Regions from separate parts of the Rossellomorea sp. FS2 genome, predicted to be linked through region 2. Evidence: riboswitches for the same ligand, from Rfam matches in the RefSeq annotation. Region 2 holds a riboswitch; the other holds the start of a gene.
What was found. A riboswitch is a leader RNA that binds a small molecule or an ion and turns the genes downstream of it on or off. The one in region 2 is predicted to bind FMN.
Positions count from the first base shown of each region.

Region 1: linked by a shared signal. The riboswitch ahead of ACNA6I_RS03560 (ECF transporter S component) and the one ahead of ribD (bifunctional diaminohydroxyphosphoribosylaminopyrimidine deaminase/5-amino-6-(5-phosphoribosylamino)uracil reductase RibD) in region 2 are both predicted to bind FMN.

Region 1 covers NZ_JBLRVS010000001.1:671,716-675,123, forward strand. The annotation lists gene ACNA6I_RS03555 (M23 family metallopeptidase) at 535-1,377, shown strand; FMN riboswitch at 1,453-1,589, shown strand; gene ACNA6I_RS03560 (ECF transporter S component) at 1,741-2,310, shown strand; gene ACNA6I_RS03565 (ferredoxin) at 2,394-2,642, opposite strand; gene ACNA6I_RS03570 (helix-turn-helix domain-containing protein) at 2,868-3,408, shown strand, end outside.
Region 2 covers NZ_JBLRVS010000001.1:835,757-839,164, reverse strand. The annotation lists gene ribE (riboflavin synthase) at 1-210, opposite strand, end outside; gene ribD (bifunctional diaminohydroxyphosphoribosylaminopyrimidine deaminase/5-amino-6-(5-phosphoribosylamino)uracil reductase RibD) at 192-1,319, opposite strand; FMN riboswitch at 1,434-1,577, opposite strand; gene ACNA6I_RS04505 (hypothetical protein) at 1,695-1,901, opposite strand; gene ACNA6I_RS04500 (hypothetical protein) at 1,987-2,679, opposite strand; gene ACNA6I_RS04495 (hypothetical protein) at 2,820-2,942, shown strand; gene ACNA6I_RS04490 (patatin-like phospholipase family protein) at 3,035-3,408, opposite strand, start outside.

The sequences.
Region 1 (3,408 bases), 160 kb from region 2:
TTTAGACTGCTAGCCCGCTCCGCATTTCTACTTGTCCAGCTCCAGGGGCTTGAGGCTCGAGGTCATAAGTCAAAGTCCCCAAAAAAGGTACAGAACGCCTTTCCGGTGCCTTTGCCTTATGCTTGTCACCTCAGAACGACCCGCCTGCGCTTTTCTATATGTCCAGCTCCGGCGGGTTGAGGCTCGAGGTCATAAGTCAAAGTCCCCCAAAAAGGTACAGAACGCCTTTCCGGTGCCTTTGCCTTATGCTTGTCGCCTCAGGACGACCCGCCTGCGCTTTTCTACTTGTCTAGCTCCGGTGGGTAGAGGCTCGAGGTCATAAGCCGAAGAATCCAAAAAGGCCAAGAACGCCTTTCCGGCTTCTTCGTCTTATGCTTGTCGCCTCAAAGCGACCCGCCTGCGCTTTTCTTGGTATATTTCTCTTGTTTAATGGCAGACTGATGGGTAGGGTTTTTTTGGAATAGTGGAGCTTTTAGGGGCATATAGTGAGAGGTATTGTTTTGTTTTGGGTGAGCATTTATTAGGAGGAACGGTATGATTGCTGATTATGGTCGGAGACTGTTGATTGTGATTGTGTTGGCGCTGTGTGTAGGCATGATTTTCATGACGGGGAGAGTCGCGAAGGCCGAAAGTGATTCCACTGCCGAATGGAGATTTCCGGTTGATGGAACCATTACGGATGTGTTCGGTTCGAGATCCGGGACCCATAAAGGGATGGACATCGGGGGCGAGGAAGGCAGCCCCGTTCATTCGGTGGCAGATGGGGTCGTGACAAGATCGTACTTATCTGATAGCTATGGTCATGTGGTATTCGTTCGTCATGAAAATGGATATGAGACGGTCTATGCTCATCTCATTTCAAGAGGGGTGAAAGAAGGGCAGGAAGTACATAGGGGTGAGCCGGTCGGGAAGCTTGGGAATACCGGGATATCCACCGGCCCCCATCTTCATTTTGAGATTCATGCAGGGGAATGGACGTTTGAAAAGGAAAATGCCATCGATCCTTTTGTCGTCTTCGGACAAGGCGGGGTCGGACAAGTGGTATTTGCTGATAAGAAAGATCCTTATCAGACCGTTGCGGCTTCACAGGCTGGAGGTGATCAGTATCGGGTGAAGAAAGGCGATACGTTATGGTCCATTTCCAATCAGCACGGCCTGAGTGTGGATGACCTCATGAAATGGAACGGTCTGAAGGATGCCACGATCGCGGTCGGTCAGGAGCTGAGTTTGAGGGAGGCTTCCTATCAGGTTGAACAGGGAGACACACTTTATTCTATTGCCGTTGCCCATGGAATAGAACTGGACAAGCTTTTGGCGGCCAATGATTTACGCAGGGATGCGCCGATCTATCCATCGCAAACGTTAAGGATCCACTGATTGTTTCGAATTCAAAGCATTACTCTTCACATAATGGCACTTCTTATGTATAATGAGTAAGAATAAAATAATATGATTCATCTTCGGGGCAGGGTGCAATTCCCTACCGGCGGTGATGAAGCACTGTTGCTTCTAAGCCCGCGAGCCTTTTTGAGGCAGGATTTGGTGAGACTCCAAAGCCGACAGTATAGTCTGGATGGGAGAAGATGAAGGTTACTGCCAATGCGTTCAGAAAAGGGAAGTCTGAATGTCTATTCGAGCATGCCTTTAACTCTCCTGGATAACATTTATCTGGGAGTTTTTTATTGGGGCTCGGGCATGACCATCTTCGATTGAGATGAATCTCCAAAAGGAGAGAGTGCTATGAAGAAAATGACGACACGCACATTCGTCACCGTTGGTATGTTGAGTGCCATTTCGTATGTATTGATGCTTTTAAACTTCCCTATCCCGCCTTTTCCGGCGTTTCTGCAGATCGACTTCAGTGATGTTCCGGCCTTGATGGCAACGGTAGCGCTGGGACCAGTTGCAGGGATCCTGGTGGAGCTATTCAAGAATGTGATTGATTATGTATTGACCGGTTCTGAAACAGGTGTACCGGTAGGACATGTGGCAAACTTTGCTGCTGGGATCCTCCTGATTTTACCTGTTCACCTTATCTACTCACGTTTCCAAACGAAAAAAGGCCTTCTTACCGGGCTAGTAACCGGTACGCTGGTCATGAGCATCGGCATGGGGATCATGAATTATTTCATCTTCCTTCCAGCCTATAAATATTTCATGAATTTCGAACTGCCGGCAGAAGTCATCGTGACCGGTATCGTTCCATTCAATATTCTTAAGGGGATCCTGGTGGCAGTCGTCTTTACCCTGCTGTTCATCAGAATCCAGAAATGGCTGTCGAAGCAATTCGGAAATCGACGCATGGCCTAATAAGAAATGAGCCTCCCCGGAGGCTCATTTCTTTTCGCACAACATAAAAAAGACGGCGAACCAATCGCCGTCTTTTTTACATCCTATTCGAATTTCAACGCATCGCCGTCGAATGGTTCGTCAGCCACCTTGATGGAATCAGTAGGGCAACCTTCGAATGCATCTACCATGTCATCTTCGAGGACATCCGGAACTTCAACAGTCCCTTGGTTATCGTCCAGCGTGACAAATGCAATGCCTTCATCATCATAATCATAAATATCTGGTGCTGCTGCACCGCAAGCTCCACAAGCGATACATGTATCTTTGTCCACGATCGTATACTTTGGCAAAGAAAAAACCTCCCGAAGATAATTCTATATAATTCATCATTATACACGTTGTTTAATGGTGAAAATCAATTACTATTCATCATTTTATAGAGGAATGGGTAACTTTTCAATAGTTAGGTACTCTTTTTCATATTTTTATCCGTTTCCGTCAAAACAAAACCTCGTTTAAGGGTGTTTTCGTGGTACAATATTTGACAATAACCTACACGTTAAGGAGTCATTGCATTGACATATCTTCACTATTTGATTTTGGATTCCCTGGAAAGGCTGGGGGAGGAACGGTCTGTGTATTCCGTTTACCATATCATCAAAGGGAAAAAATCTTCTCAGTCCATACAGGATGCACATCTCTTTGGGTTGCAGGCTCTCTTCCTGTCACTTCCAAAACTGAAAAGGGACTACTTTGACCGGTGCATTGCTGAGCTACAGGAAGAAGGCTCCATCACCCTGAGCGATGATAACCGCGCCCGGCTGACCCGTTCGGGAGAAGAGGGAGTGGCGTCCTACTTTCAGGAAAAACCGTATCCTGCCCATATGGATGGATTAAAGCATGGTGATCAGGCCATCCTCCTGTGGAAGAGGCTCAGCCTACTGGTACAGGTGTTATCCAATGCTCGAATGAACGAAACGTCGTATTTCCCCGTGCAAAGGGACCGGAAAGTTCAAGATTGGTTAAAAGGGTTCATCCGGAAGCAGGGGAAGACCGAAGTTTTGTCAGCGAAGCTGTTTGAAGAGCTGTACACATTGCTATCCCAAACAACATCTG
Region 2 (3,408 bases):
CGTCCCTTTGAAGGTTTCTGGCATCACATCTGCTGTAAACTCATTTTTTGAAAATGTGGTGACCGTCAGGCATACTCCGTTCACCGATATACTGTCTCCGATTGCCACATCACCCAGGACCTTTCCTGCAGCAAGCTTCAGCTCCATGGAAGAGGCGGATGAACGTACGGCCTTCACACTGCCGATTTCTTCTATGATTCCTGTGAACATGCTCGACCTTCCTTTCTTTCCTGGGGTACCGCGGTAATCTTAATGTCTTTCCCGATTGTTTCGATACTTTGGATCTCCACGGGGAGCCCTTCGGCTATGGATGGGAAACCATCTCCGCCGAAGCTTGGGAACGAGTTCCGTCCTCCGAGCAGTTTCGGGGCCATATAAAGGATGAGCTCCTGGAAGGCCTCCTCCTGAAGGAAGCTGCCGTGAATGCTGCTTCCACCTTCTACATAAACCGAGGTAATCGATTTTTTTCCAAGCTCACCGACAAGCTCTTTCATGGTGATGGCCGGACTTGATAGGGAGAGTATTTCACATCCCTCCTGAATGTATGCCTGCTTACGAAACTCAGGCACCTCACATCCTGTGATGAGGATGGTCGGGCTTTGACGATCTTGAATGATATGGGAGTGAATCGGGGTACGCAGGTGCGTATCCACGATAAGTCGAATGGGGTTTTTTCCACCTTGGGGCAAACGGGTGGTCAGGTGCGGATTGTCTTGAATGATGGTGTTGACTCCAACTACTATCGCGTCATGCCGGTGACGATCATAGTGGACGTCCAGTCTTGATTGTTGCGATGTGATCCATTTACTTTCTCCGGACGAAGAGGCAGTCTTGCCGTCCAATGTCACGGCGGACTTCAGCGTCACAAAGGGTGTGCCTGTCCGGATGAAGTGGAAGAAATGCTTATTGAGCTCAAGGGCTTCTGACTCTCCCATGCCGAGGTGGACATCAATGCCTGCTTCCTTCAACCGCTCGATTCCCCTCCCTCCTACAAGAGGATTGGGATCCTTGCAAGCGATGAAAACGCGTTTGATCCCGCTCTCGATGATCAGGTTTGCACACGGAGGCGTACGCCCGTGATGGGAACAAGGCTCGAGGGTCACATATATATCTGCCCCTTCGGCTTTATCACCCGCTTCCCTGATTGCATGGACCTCTGCATGAGGGCCGCCTGCCTTGAGATGCGATCCGGTGCCCACAATGGAACCATCTTTAACCACCACTGCTCCCACGACCGGGTTTGGTGAGGTCTGTCCTTGAGTGGCCCTTGCCAGTTGAAGGGCAAGGTTCATGTATTCATTGAGTTCCAATTTCTTCATTCACCTCCTGATTCATTCATAAAAAAACCCCAAGAACGTAGTCTTGGGGGAAGTTTGGCATGACGAAATAAAGCATCTATCCTGATCGTTTAAAAAATCAGTGATACACACTTGCCGTTCCTTCTCCCATCCAGACTTTCACTGTCGGCTTTGGAGTTTCACCAAATCCACCGTCTAATAACCATTAGCCGGGTCACGGACTGAGAGCATACGCTCATCACCGCCGGTAGGGAATTCCACCCTGCCCCGAAGGAAACCTATTCGATTATGTACTGATTATCACCTCAACACAAATTGATTGTCAAGCATTGAGTTTTTTGCCTCAGCTGCGTGATATCACTCGATCTACCTGTTGCGGACGGGATCTCGGTGCCCTCATGCGCCGAATTTCCTATCCCTGATCATCCCCGCTGAAAGGATATTCTCACGCCGGAACATCCTGATCCCCCGCTTCGTATGACAGTAGGCACGAACATGGGTAGCGGTTATGGACACAACGTGTATGACCCTCTCACTCAGCCGGGATTGACGGTCGATATAGATGATTTTCAATAGTATATCTTCTTCGATCGCTTTTCTCATCAAGGGGTCCATAAGCCCACTCCATTCTGCCTGGTATGAGCTGATTATATACGAACGTACGTTCTTTTTCAAGTGGGCGGTTTTCTTATGGCGTGATATAGAACTCCTGATCAAGATGCCAAAGAAAGGCGAATAACCAGTCCAATTCATCCGAGTAGGATTCATACATCGTAATCAAGGTGTGGTGGGCATCAAAAATGGCATGGAGGTTCGTCGGCAGAATCCCGGTTTGGATGGCAAACATATTTACGCCATTAAAGTTCAGTATCCACTTTTCGGCCCCCTTATAAATCAGGATTTTATCATTCTCAAGGCTTCTCCACTCGAGAGCGGTCCGGCTGGCGTATTTTAAGATGAACCGTTTTCCCACGGAATGATCCATGTTCAGGACCCGCTTTCTCTTTAAAATCGGAAGGGGATCTTTATTTTCCCTGTAAAAGGCGTAATCTTTTCTGGGACTGAGGGGCTGCTGCCGATGGATGGCATACTTCACCCATCCATTGGTCTTCACAAAAAAATACCCTTCCTTCGTTGAGACCCCAATCAGTGTGCTGCTTGATACCGGCAATTCGCGGAACCAGATTCGGTACGCTTTCCTCAACTCCCTGTTCATACTGACTGAAAGATACAGATTGGAACAGGCAGGTATGAAAATCAACAGGGGAAAATAGAAAAGGTCATGCATGACGAGGAGCATGCCGACACCGACCAGGAAGTACATCGTTCCCCTGAAAAGGAGGGTATACTGCTCGTTCTTGTAGATTTGATAGAGATTCATTTAAGCCCGTCCTTTCAAGCAGGAATCACTACTATGCTATGAACCATCCATCACATGCAGAACAGAAAAGAAGTTGGGTCAACACGAAAAAGGTACCATGACATGACGAACCCGATCAATGCAGGTTCTTTATACCGCTCATGATTTCCGGGAAAGACTTCGGGGAGCCCGTGAGCCTCCTCGGCAAGCCTGCGGGATCTCACATCAGCTACTCTTCCAGCAGGAGTCTTCGTCTTGCACTCCAGCTGGAAACAATGATCTGAATGGTCACAGGAAACAAACTAAAAACCCGAATTCAAGTGCCTGACTGTAGGCAATTGAATTCGGGCTTTACTAAACACGTTTGTCCCAGCTCTTATGTCCACGATAAAATCCGGTTCAGCTGTGCTTCTGCGTCTCGATACCCCTGTTGGTAAAGAGCATCCAGTTTAGCAGGGTTTTTCTCGATCCTGCTTACTTGGAGTGGTTCCTGGGGCTGGATGATGATGACTTCCCCCCTCCGCTCTTTTTCCTCGAGTTCAGCAATCGTTTGGTTGTAATGAAGATACCGATTTTTCAGTGCATGGTACAAATGAGGATACTGGGGATATTTCCTCTTCACGAAATAAGAGAACCGGGACGGTTTTTTCATATACCCACGGTTCCGCGTCAAAATGACTACATTCTTCTTATATCCATCCCGTTCTGCCTGCTGGAAAGGCACTGGATCGCTGATGCCGCCATCGAGCA